Regions from separate parts of the Pseudomonas sp. LBUM1644 genome, predicted to be linked through region 4. Evidence: predicted binding sites of a transcription regulator. Region 4 holds the regulator's gene; each other region holds the start of a gene.
The links. The regulator FliA, encoded in region 4, starts transcription of late flagellar genes. The targets are predictions, from matches to a motif close to CTAAAGTTTNNNNNNNNNNNGCCGNTAA.
Positions count from the first base shown of each region.

Region 1: the regulator FliA is predicted to act here: its motif matches at 1,215-1,242, upstream of motA (flagellar motor stator protein MotA).
Region 2: the regulator FliA is predicted to act here: its motif matches at 900-927, upstream of ACA052_RS22380 (methyl-accepting chemotaxis protein).
Region 3: the regulator FliA is predicted to act here: its motif matches at 1,054-1,081, upstream of ACA052_RS24815 (methyl-accepting chemotaxis protein).

Region 1 is NZ_CP166812.1:533,941-536,140, forward strand. Features, by position in the region: gene ACA052_RS02415 (HDOD domain-containing protein) at 1-1,144, opposite strand, end outside; gene motA (flagellar motor stator protein MotA) at 1,310-2,161, shown strand; gene motB (flagellar motor protein MotB) at 2,165-2,200, shown strand, end outside.
Region 2 is NZ_CP166812.1:4,894,863-4,897,062, reverse strand. Features, by position in the region: gene ACA052_RS22385 (transporter) at 1-662, opposite strand, end outside; gene ACA052_RS22380 (methyl-accepting chemotaxis protein) at 1,042-2,200, shown strand, end outside.
Region 3 is NZ_CP166812.1:5,416,463-5,418,662, reverse strand. Features, by position in the region: gene clpB (ATP-dependent chaperone ClpB) at 1-285, shown strand, start outside; tRNA gene ACA052_RS24835 (tRNA-Asn) at 584-659, shown strand; tRNA gene ACA052_RS24830 (tRNA-Pro) at 669-745, shown strand; tRNA gene ACA052_RS24825 (tRNA-Lys) at 751-826, shown strand; tRNA gene ACA052_RS24820 (tRNA-Pro) at 922-998, shown strand; gene ACA052_RS24815 (methyl-accepting chemotaxis protein) at 1,149-2,200, shown strand, end outside.
Region 4 is NZ_CP166812.1:4,620,001-4,622,200, reverse strand. Features, by position in the region: gene fleN (flagellar synthesis regulator FleN) at 1-715, shown strand, start outside; gene fliA (RNA polymerase sigma factor FliA) at 712-1,452, shown strand; gene ACA052_RS21060 (chemotaxis response regulator CheY) at 1,620-1,991, shown strand; gene ACA052_RS21055 (protein phosphatase CheZ) at 2,014-2,200, shown strand, end outside.

The DNA of each region.
Region 1 (2,200 bases), 2.2 Mb from region 4:
AGGCGACCAGCGCGTCCCGGGCCGAAAGGGTCAAGTGCATGGCGTTGGTGAAGCGGCTTGGCTCGACCAGCAGCTCTGCACATTGCTTGCGCCACTTCGCCAGGTCTTCGGCGGTCGGTGCCGGGGCCGGCAGCAAACTGGCGTGGACGCGGTTCATGCCCCACGGCCAGATCAATGATTCAGCCGGGTGCCAGAGGTCCGGCATGCCGTGGTGACGGGCGCTGTTCGCCGCTTGTTGATGCAGCTGCTGTTGCACGTCGTCCATCGGCATCTGCAGGTAAAGGCTGGTCAGGTACTGCCAGCGTAGACTGTGCGGGCTGTCCCAGGCCTGGTGCGCCGACAGCGCCAGGCCATTGGCCAACAGCACCGTGTTGGCCGGTTGATTGAGCCAGCGGCGCAGGGTCGGATCGTCATCGAGGCGGTTTTGCTGGCGCAGCGGATGATCGCTGTCGCGTGCGATACGCAGGACTTTCACCAGCTCACGTTGTTCGGTGAGCAACAGCCGATAACCCTGCTGCACCCAGATCGGCAGGCGCCAGATGTCCACCAGCGCCTGGCAGATGTCCAGCAGGCGCACGCCAAACAATTGCTTTTCGACTGCGCGCGCCGATTCGCCTTTATGCATGACCCGCAGCTCCCACTCTTCAAGCAGCTGTGGATGCGTCAGCGCCATGGGCCACAGCGGCGAGAGAAACAACAGGCTGCCCCAATGGATGTCCTGCCACAGCCGCGCGAGGCGACTGGAGAAAAAACCGTTGGCTTGTTGGGTCGCGTGCTGGCTGATCAACTGAAGCTGGCGCAAGGCGAGGGGAATTTGCGCTGCGGGTTCGGCGGGCAACCGGGCGAGCAGTTCTTCGGTGCGTTTCAGCCCCAGCCGATTGATCGCCACTTCAAGGTTCTCGGCAGGCTCGGTCATGCTGCCATGGGTGTGGCGGTTGGCTTCGCGAATCACGCTCAAGGCCAGGGCCGGGCTGTCCTGCAGCAGTTCGGCGATGTCGCGCAGTGAGCTGCGGTTATCGGCAATCGCCTTGCAGACACGGTCGTGACTGTCTTGCGGAACGGGCAGGCGCACGCCATCCAGAAGCTTGACCCAGCCTTCAAGTGTGGTCGGTTTTTGCGGTGGAATATTCGATTCGTTAGCCATGGCTGGACAGGATCATCAAAGGCTGTAAACACGCCCGGCGCGGGCTAGATTGGCTTTTCGCCTGAACTGGCTATAGTCTGGCGCAGTTTTGCCGATAAGGAGAAGAAGAGATTTTTCAACTTCCGAATATGACCTTGAACCCGACTCAGTAAGTGCTCCCTACCTATGGCTAAAATTATCGGCATCATCGTCGTATTCGCGAGCGTGCTCGGCGGATACGTGCTCTCCCACGGCAAGATTGCCGCCCTGATTCAACCTTTCGAGGTGATGATTATCGGCGGTGCGGCCCTTGGCGCATTCCTTCAGGCCAACCCCGGCCATATGGTGAAGCACGTTCTCAAGAAAGCCTTGGGAATGTTCAGCTCGCGTTTCAATCACACTTTCTACCTGGAAGTGCTGGGCCTGATTTACGAGATCCTCAACAAGAGCCGCCGCGAAGGCATGATGGCGATCGAAGGCGACATCGAAGATGCAGCCGCGAGCCCGATTTTCGCCAAGTACCCGGCGGTCCTGAAAGATGAACGCATGACGGCGTACATCTGCGATTACCTGCGCATCATGTCTTCCGGCAATATGGCGCCCCATGAACTCGAAGGCCTGTTCGACATGGAACTGGCGAGCCTCAAGGAAGACCTGGATCACCCTTCCCACGCGGTGAACGGCATCGCCGACGCCATGCCTGGCTTCGGTATCGTCGCGGCGGTATTGGGCATCGTGGTGACCATGGCCTCCCTTGGTGACAGCGACCAGAAAATGATTGGTGTGCACGTCGGTGCGGCACTGGTCGGTACCTTCTTCGGTATTCTTGCCGCCTACGGTTTCTTTGGCCCCTTGGCGCACGCCCTGGCCCACGACGCCAAGGAAGAATTGAACACCTACGAAGCCATCAAGGCCTCGCTGGTCGCTTCGGCCTCCGGCATGCCGCCCTCGCTGGCGGTGGAATTCGGCCGCAAGGTTCTGTACCCGGCGCACCGTCCTAGCTTCGCTGAGCTGGAACAAGCGGTTCGCGGTCGCTAAGTCATGGAAAATAACCAGCCGATAATCATCAAGCGCGTC
Region 2 (2,200 bases), 270 kb from region 4:
AGCAACGAGCCCGGCTCCAGCGCCAGCAGCCGTTGCAGGCGCACCAGCACCCGGCGATTGGCACCCAGCTCCGCACGGTTGGTCGACAGCCGTGAAGACAGCAACTCATCCTCGATCTGATCCACGCTGAGGCTGGTCTTGCGCACGATCTGCGTCAGCACCTCGCCCTGATCGCGCAGCAAGTGCACCAGCAACTCCAGCGGCGAACGAAAACACTCGCCGGCTTTCACCGACGAACGCAGCTTGTCCACCGAGTGCAGCGGTTGCAGGCGCGCGCTGATGATCAGCCGACTGCGGGCGCACACCCACAGCGTCGATACATCGGAGGAAATCATGCTGCTGAGGTTGAACACCACATCGTTGACCACCGCCAGCAGCGCTGAATCCACATGCTCGATGCGCGTTGAGCGGGAGCCTTCGTGCAAGGCTTCGAAAAACTCATCCGGCAACTCCAGATTGCTTTTCATCCAGCGCTCGCACGCGGCGTGAGCCAGATTCAAATGCAGCCAGAGAAACTCGTCGCTGTCGGTAGGTGTTTGCAGGCATTGCAACGCCATCGCCGAATCAATCTCCCGCCCACGCTCGCCGGGACGAAAACTGAAACCGTAAAGCAGGCCGAACAGGTCCGGGTCGCGATGGCTTTGATCGATGCTGTGGTTCATGAGGTCTCGCAGAGGAGGTGCCAGATTCGGTGTCGGCTTCTGTAGGAGCTGCCGCAGTCTGCGATCTTTTGATCTTGATCTTTAAAAGCAAAAGATCGCAGCCTTCGGCAGCTCCTACAGGTCGCGGTGCGGTGGGGTTCGCAGGTTCACGTGAGCCGCATCATCGCAAGGAGTCTTGACGGTTTTGTGACAGATCAATGGCGGCCAAATAGTGGCCACGCCAGTGGTCGGAATTAATTCAAGAACCGCTCTGGCACGCCGATTACGCAGACGTTGACTTGCACGGCCTTGGCCCATAGCCAAGACCGCAGACAGGGATGTCCAGACACCTTTCACGCCTTGTTGCGGCGTGCCTCATCCCTGTCATGAGAATCACTCGATGCTGCAAAAATCCCTGAGAGCACAAATCCTCGCCTTGTTGAGCGGCAGCCTGTTGGCGATGTTGCTGATCGCCCTGGCCTGCTTTCATTTCCTGTCCAGCGGCGTTCAGAGCTACGCCAATCTGATCGATGGTCCGTTGCACACTTCACAGCTGATCGACGAAGCCAACCTGCAATTCAAGGTGCAGGTTCAGGAATGGAAAAACGTCCTGCTGCGCGGCAAGCAACCGGCCGACCTGGACAAATACTGGAAGCAGTTCGAAGACCGTCAGCGCGATGTACAAGGCATCCTCGGCGAACTGGCCACGCAGAAAGGCATCGAGCCGCAACTGAAAACCCGCATCGAACGCCTGCGTGACGAACACCGCCAGTTGGGCAGCGCTTACCAGAAGGGGCGCGATGCTTACGTGGCGGCGGGTTCCGATCCGACGGCCGGCGACACTGCGGTCAAAGGCGTGGACCGTGCGACCAGCGATCAGATGAGTGAGCTGGTCAGCGAGCTGCGCAAGCAGGGCGCCGAGCAGTCGACGCTGATCAGCGCCAGCGCCGACCGTACGGTGTTGCTGGGGATCATCGTGATGCTCGCCTCGGGCCTGTTGATTGGCCTGTTAAGCCTGTGGCTGGTCAACCGCAACCTGGTCGAACCGATTCGCAAACTGATCGAGTACGTGGCGCAATTGAGCCAGGGCAAGTTTGCCGAACGCGTGGCCAGCACCCGTCAGGACGAGTTGGGCAAGTTGGCGGTAGCGGCCAACACCCTGCGCGATTTCCTCGCCGAAACCTTCACCCGTTTGCAGCGCAGCGCCAAGGATCTGGATAGCGCCAGCGGTGAGCTGAATTCGATCGCCAGCCTGATGGCCTGCGGCACCAACGAGCAGTTCAACCGCACCGACCAGGTGGCCACGGCCATGAACGAAATGTCCGCCACCGCGCAGGAAGTCGCGCGTCACGCCGCCGATGCAGCGCGCGCGGCCGACGACGCCGACCAGTCCGCCCAGCAGGGCGAAAAAGTCATGCAGGGCACCATTCACACCATCACTCAAATGCGCGGCGAAATCGCCAACACCGCGACGGTCATTCGCCAGCTGGAAACCGACAGCGGACGCATCGGCAAGGTGCTGGAAGTGATTCGCGGCATCGCCGAACAGACCAACTTGC
Region 3 (2,200 bases), 800 kb from region 4:
TTCGAGCCGTTGGCCCGGGATCAGATTGCAGGCATTACCGAGATCCAGTTGGGTCGTCTGCGCAGCCGCCTGACTGAACGGGAACTGAAGCTGGAACTCAGCCCTGAAGCCATGGATAAGCTGATCGCGGTGGGTTACGACCCGGTGTATGGCGCTCGTCCGCTGAAACGGGCGATCCAGCGCTGGATCGAGAACCCGTTGGCGCAGCTGATTCTGTCGGGTCGTTTCATGCCCGGCGACACCGCCAAGGGCGTCGTGGAAAACGACGAAATCGTCTTCGTCTGACCCACGGTGGCAACAAAATGAACGAGGCCTCGCATTGCGAGGCCTTTTTTTCGTTAGGCTGTTGAACTGAAAGGAAAAGGCTTGTAAAGTGCGCCCCGCAGTAAGTCACCCGGAAGGGTTTCTGCTCCCCAAGCAGGAATCTGAAATAAGTTGCAAATCATTAACTTGAATGCAATTTAGGGGGTTGACAGAGGTGCTTAAGATTGTAGAATAGCGCGCCTCAGACACACGAACGCAGCGATGCGAACGGGTCGAAGAGGTGAAGCAAGCTTCACAGTTGTAAATTGAAATATGTAGTTCCGTGATAGCTCAGTCGGTAGAGCAAATGACTGTTAATCATTGGGTCCCAGGTTCGAGTCCTGGTCACGGAGCCAATTTCAAACCGGGGTATAGCGCAGTCCGGTAGCGCGCCTGCTTTGGGAGCAGGATGTCAGGAGTTCGAATCCCCTTACCCCGACCATTTTTGGGTCGTTAGCTCAGTTGGTAGAGCAGTTGGCTTTTAACCAATTGGTCGTAGGTTCGAATCCCACACGACCCACCATTTTTGAAACCAGTTGATGCTGGGATCAGATCTTAAGATCAGAGGCCAAAAGCGCTGATCGAAGAAGGCGACTGTAAAGGTCGCCTTTTTTTTACCGGGGTATAGCGCAGTCCGGTAGCGCGCCTGCTTTGGGAGCAGGATGTCAGGAGTTCGAATCCCCTTACCCCGACCATATTAAGAATCCTCGTATCGAAAGATACGGGGATTTTTTTTTGCCTTCAAAAAAGGTCAAGTCATCGTACAACTTGCCGATAACGAAGCGACGGGGTTCTGCCAAAACACGCCCCTTATCCAAGCCACTACAAGAAAAAGGGCGCTCGTTATGTTGCTTCGCCAATTGAATATTGCCCCTCGGGCCGCCTTGGGCTTTGCCTTGATCGCCGTGCTGGTGGCGTTGCTCGGGATTTTTGCGCTGGGACAAATGTCGAGCATTCGCGAAAGCGAAGTGGCGGTGGAGAAACAGTGGTTGCCGAGCATTCGTGGTGGCGACGACATTCGTGAACTGATGTTGCGCATCCGCACCATTTCCTTGCGCATGGCCCTCGATCAGGACCCGAAAAACATTCCGGTCTACCGCGGGCAGATGGATACCCGTGACAAAGAGCTCAGCGAGAAGATCGCGGCCTATGACAAGCTGGTCGAAACCGCCGAAGGCCAAGCCTTGTATGACCAGTTCAAAACCACGTTTGCCGCTTATCGCACTGGCATCGCCCAGTCGTTCACCCTGGCCGAACAAGGCCGCCATGACGAGTTGACCAAACTGCTGCTGGTCGACATGAAGACCGTGGTCGATGGTTCCGGCAAACAGCTTAATGACCTGGCGGAAATGTTCGCCAAACAAGTCGCCGCCGAAAGCCAGAAATCCGCAGCGCATTATGAAACGTCGCGAATGATTGTCAGCCTGTTCATCGCACTCGCGGCCCTGGCCACCGTCGCCTTGGCCATGTTGCTGACCCGCAGCATCGTCCGCCCGTTAAGTGAAGCCTTGAGCGCCGCAGAACACGTGGCCCAGGGTGATCTGACCTGGCCTATCGAAACCCATGGCAATGACGAAGTGAGCCGTTTGCTCAAGGCCCTGTCGGCCATGCAGCAGAACCTGCGCGAAACCCTGCAAGGCATCAGCGGTTCGGCAACGCAATTGGCTACCGCAGCGGACGAGTTGAACGCGGTGACGCTCGACAGCACTCAGGGCCTGCAACAACAGAACAACGAGATTGAACAGGCCGCCACCGCGGTCAATGAAATGACGATCGCCGTGGAAGAAGTGGCGCGCAACGCGGTGTCCACCTCCGACGCCACCCGTCAGTCCAGTGAATCGGCGCATCAGGGGCAGGAGCGGGTCAGCGAAACTGCCAGCGCCATCAGCGCCCTTGC
Region 4 (2,200 bases):
CATGCTGTTGGACGCCGACCTGGGGCTGGCAAATGTCGACGTCCTGCTGGGACTGACACCCAAACGTACCCTGGCCGACGTGATCGAAGGCCGCTGCGAGCTGCGCGACGTTCTGTTGCAGGGCCCTGGCGGCATCCGCATCGTCCCGGCAGCGTCCGGCACCCAGAGCATGGTTCATCTGAGCCCGGCTCAACACGCCGGCCTGATCCAGGCATTCAGCGATATCGGCGACAACCTCGACGTGCTGGTGATCGACACCGCTGCGGGCATTGGTGACTCGGTGGTCAGTTTCGTCCGCGCCGCCCAGGAAGTCCTGCTGGTGGTGTGCGATGAACCGACCTCGATCACAGACGCCTACGCCCTGATCAAACTGCTTAACCGCGATTACGGCATGAACCGCTTCCGCGTCCTGGCCAACATGGCCCAGAGCCCGCAGGAAGGTCGCAACCTGTTCGCCAAGTTGACCAAGGTCACGGATCGCTTCCTCGACGTCGCCCTACAATACGTCGGTGCGGTGCCGTACGACGAAAGCGTGCGCAAGGCCGTGCAAAAGCAACGTGCCGTGTATGAAGCCTTTCCGCGTTCCAAGTGCTCGCTGGCCTTCAAGGCGATTGCACAGAAGGTCGATACCTGGCCGCTGCCTGCCAACCCGCGTGGGCACCTGGAGTTTTTCGTCGAGCGCCTCGTGCAACAAACGGCAGGACCGGTTCTATGACAGCCAGCGGTTACAACCTCTACAAGAAGTCGGCACGTGACGCGCAGTACGAGCTGATCGAGCGTTACGCGCCACTGGTTAAACGCATTGCCTATCACTTGCTGGCGCGTCTGCCGGCCAGTGTCCAGGTCGAAGACCTGATCCAGGCCGGGATGATCGGTCTGCTGGAAGTGTCGACCAAATACGACGCCAGCAAAGGCGCGAGTTTCGAGACGTACGCGGGCATTCGAATCCGCGGCGCCATGCTCGATGAAGTCCGCAAGGGGGACTGGGCGCCACGTTCGGTCCACCGCAATACCCGGATGGTCAGCGACGCCATTCGCTCGATTGAAGCTAAAACCGGTCGTGACGCTAAAGATCACGAGGTTGCGGCCGAACTCCAATTGAGTCTCGACGATTATTACGGGATTTTGAACGACACCCTGGGCAGCCGTTTATTCAGTTTCGACGATCTGTTGCAGGACGGCGAACACGAAGGGCTGCACGAGGATGGCGCGAGTGCTCATCTCGAGCCGTCACGCGATCTGGAAGATGAACGCTTCCAGGCAGCGCTGGCGGACGCGATTGCCAATTTGCCGGAGCGTGAGCGACTGGTGTTGGCGCTGTACTACGACGAAGAGCTGAATCTCAAGGAAATCGGTGAAGTCCTGGGGGTCAGCGAATCTCGGGTCAGCCAGTTACACAGCCAGTGCGCGGCCCGTTTGCGGGGGCGTTTGGGGGAGTGGCGAGCGCGCTGAAGGCAGTGTGGGGACACTGCGAACGTGGCTGGTGTGGTGTTGAACTGCGCCGGTCTCGATCTGTTGTGCTCCAGACAGTCATTGAGTGCTTTGCCGGATTGATTGAAATGGCGCGTCCAGGTGCTGGGCGCGTTTAAGACTGCTTGGAGGTCGAATTGGACAAGAACATGAAAATCCTCATCGTTGATGACTTCTCAACGATGCGGCGGATCATAAAAAACCTGTTGCGTGACCTTGGGTTCACCAACACGGTCGAGGCCGACGATGGCACTACTGCCATTCCGGTTCTCAACAGCGGGAGCATCGACTTTCTGGTAACGGACTGGAACATGCCTGGCATGACCGGTATCGACCTGCTGCGCCACGTGCGCGCCGATGAAAAGCTCAAGCACCTGCCGGTGCTGATGGTGACCGCTGAAGCCAAGCGCGAGCAGATCATCGAAGCGGCCCAGGCCGGTGTAAACGGCTATGTGGTCAAACCCTTCACGGCCCAGGCGTTGAAAGAAAAAATCGAGAAGATTTTCGAACGCATCGGTTGATGGACTGCGCCACGGGGGAGCTATGGAGCATAAAGAATCTTCACAGGGCGATTTTGAATCGACCCTGAAAAAACACGCCGTCGAACTGGTCGCGAGCCTTGAAAAAGGCAGGTTCGGCGATGCGGTGCAACTGATCCATGAGCTCAATCAGACCCGTGACCGTGGCCTGTACCAGGAAGTGGGCAAGCTCACCCGTGAGCTGCATAGCG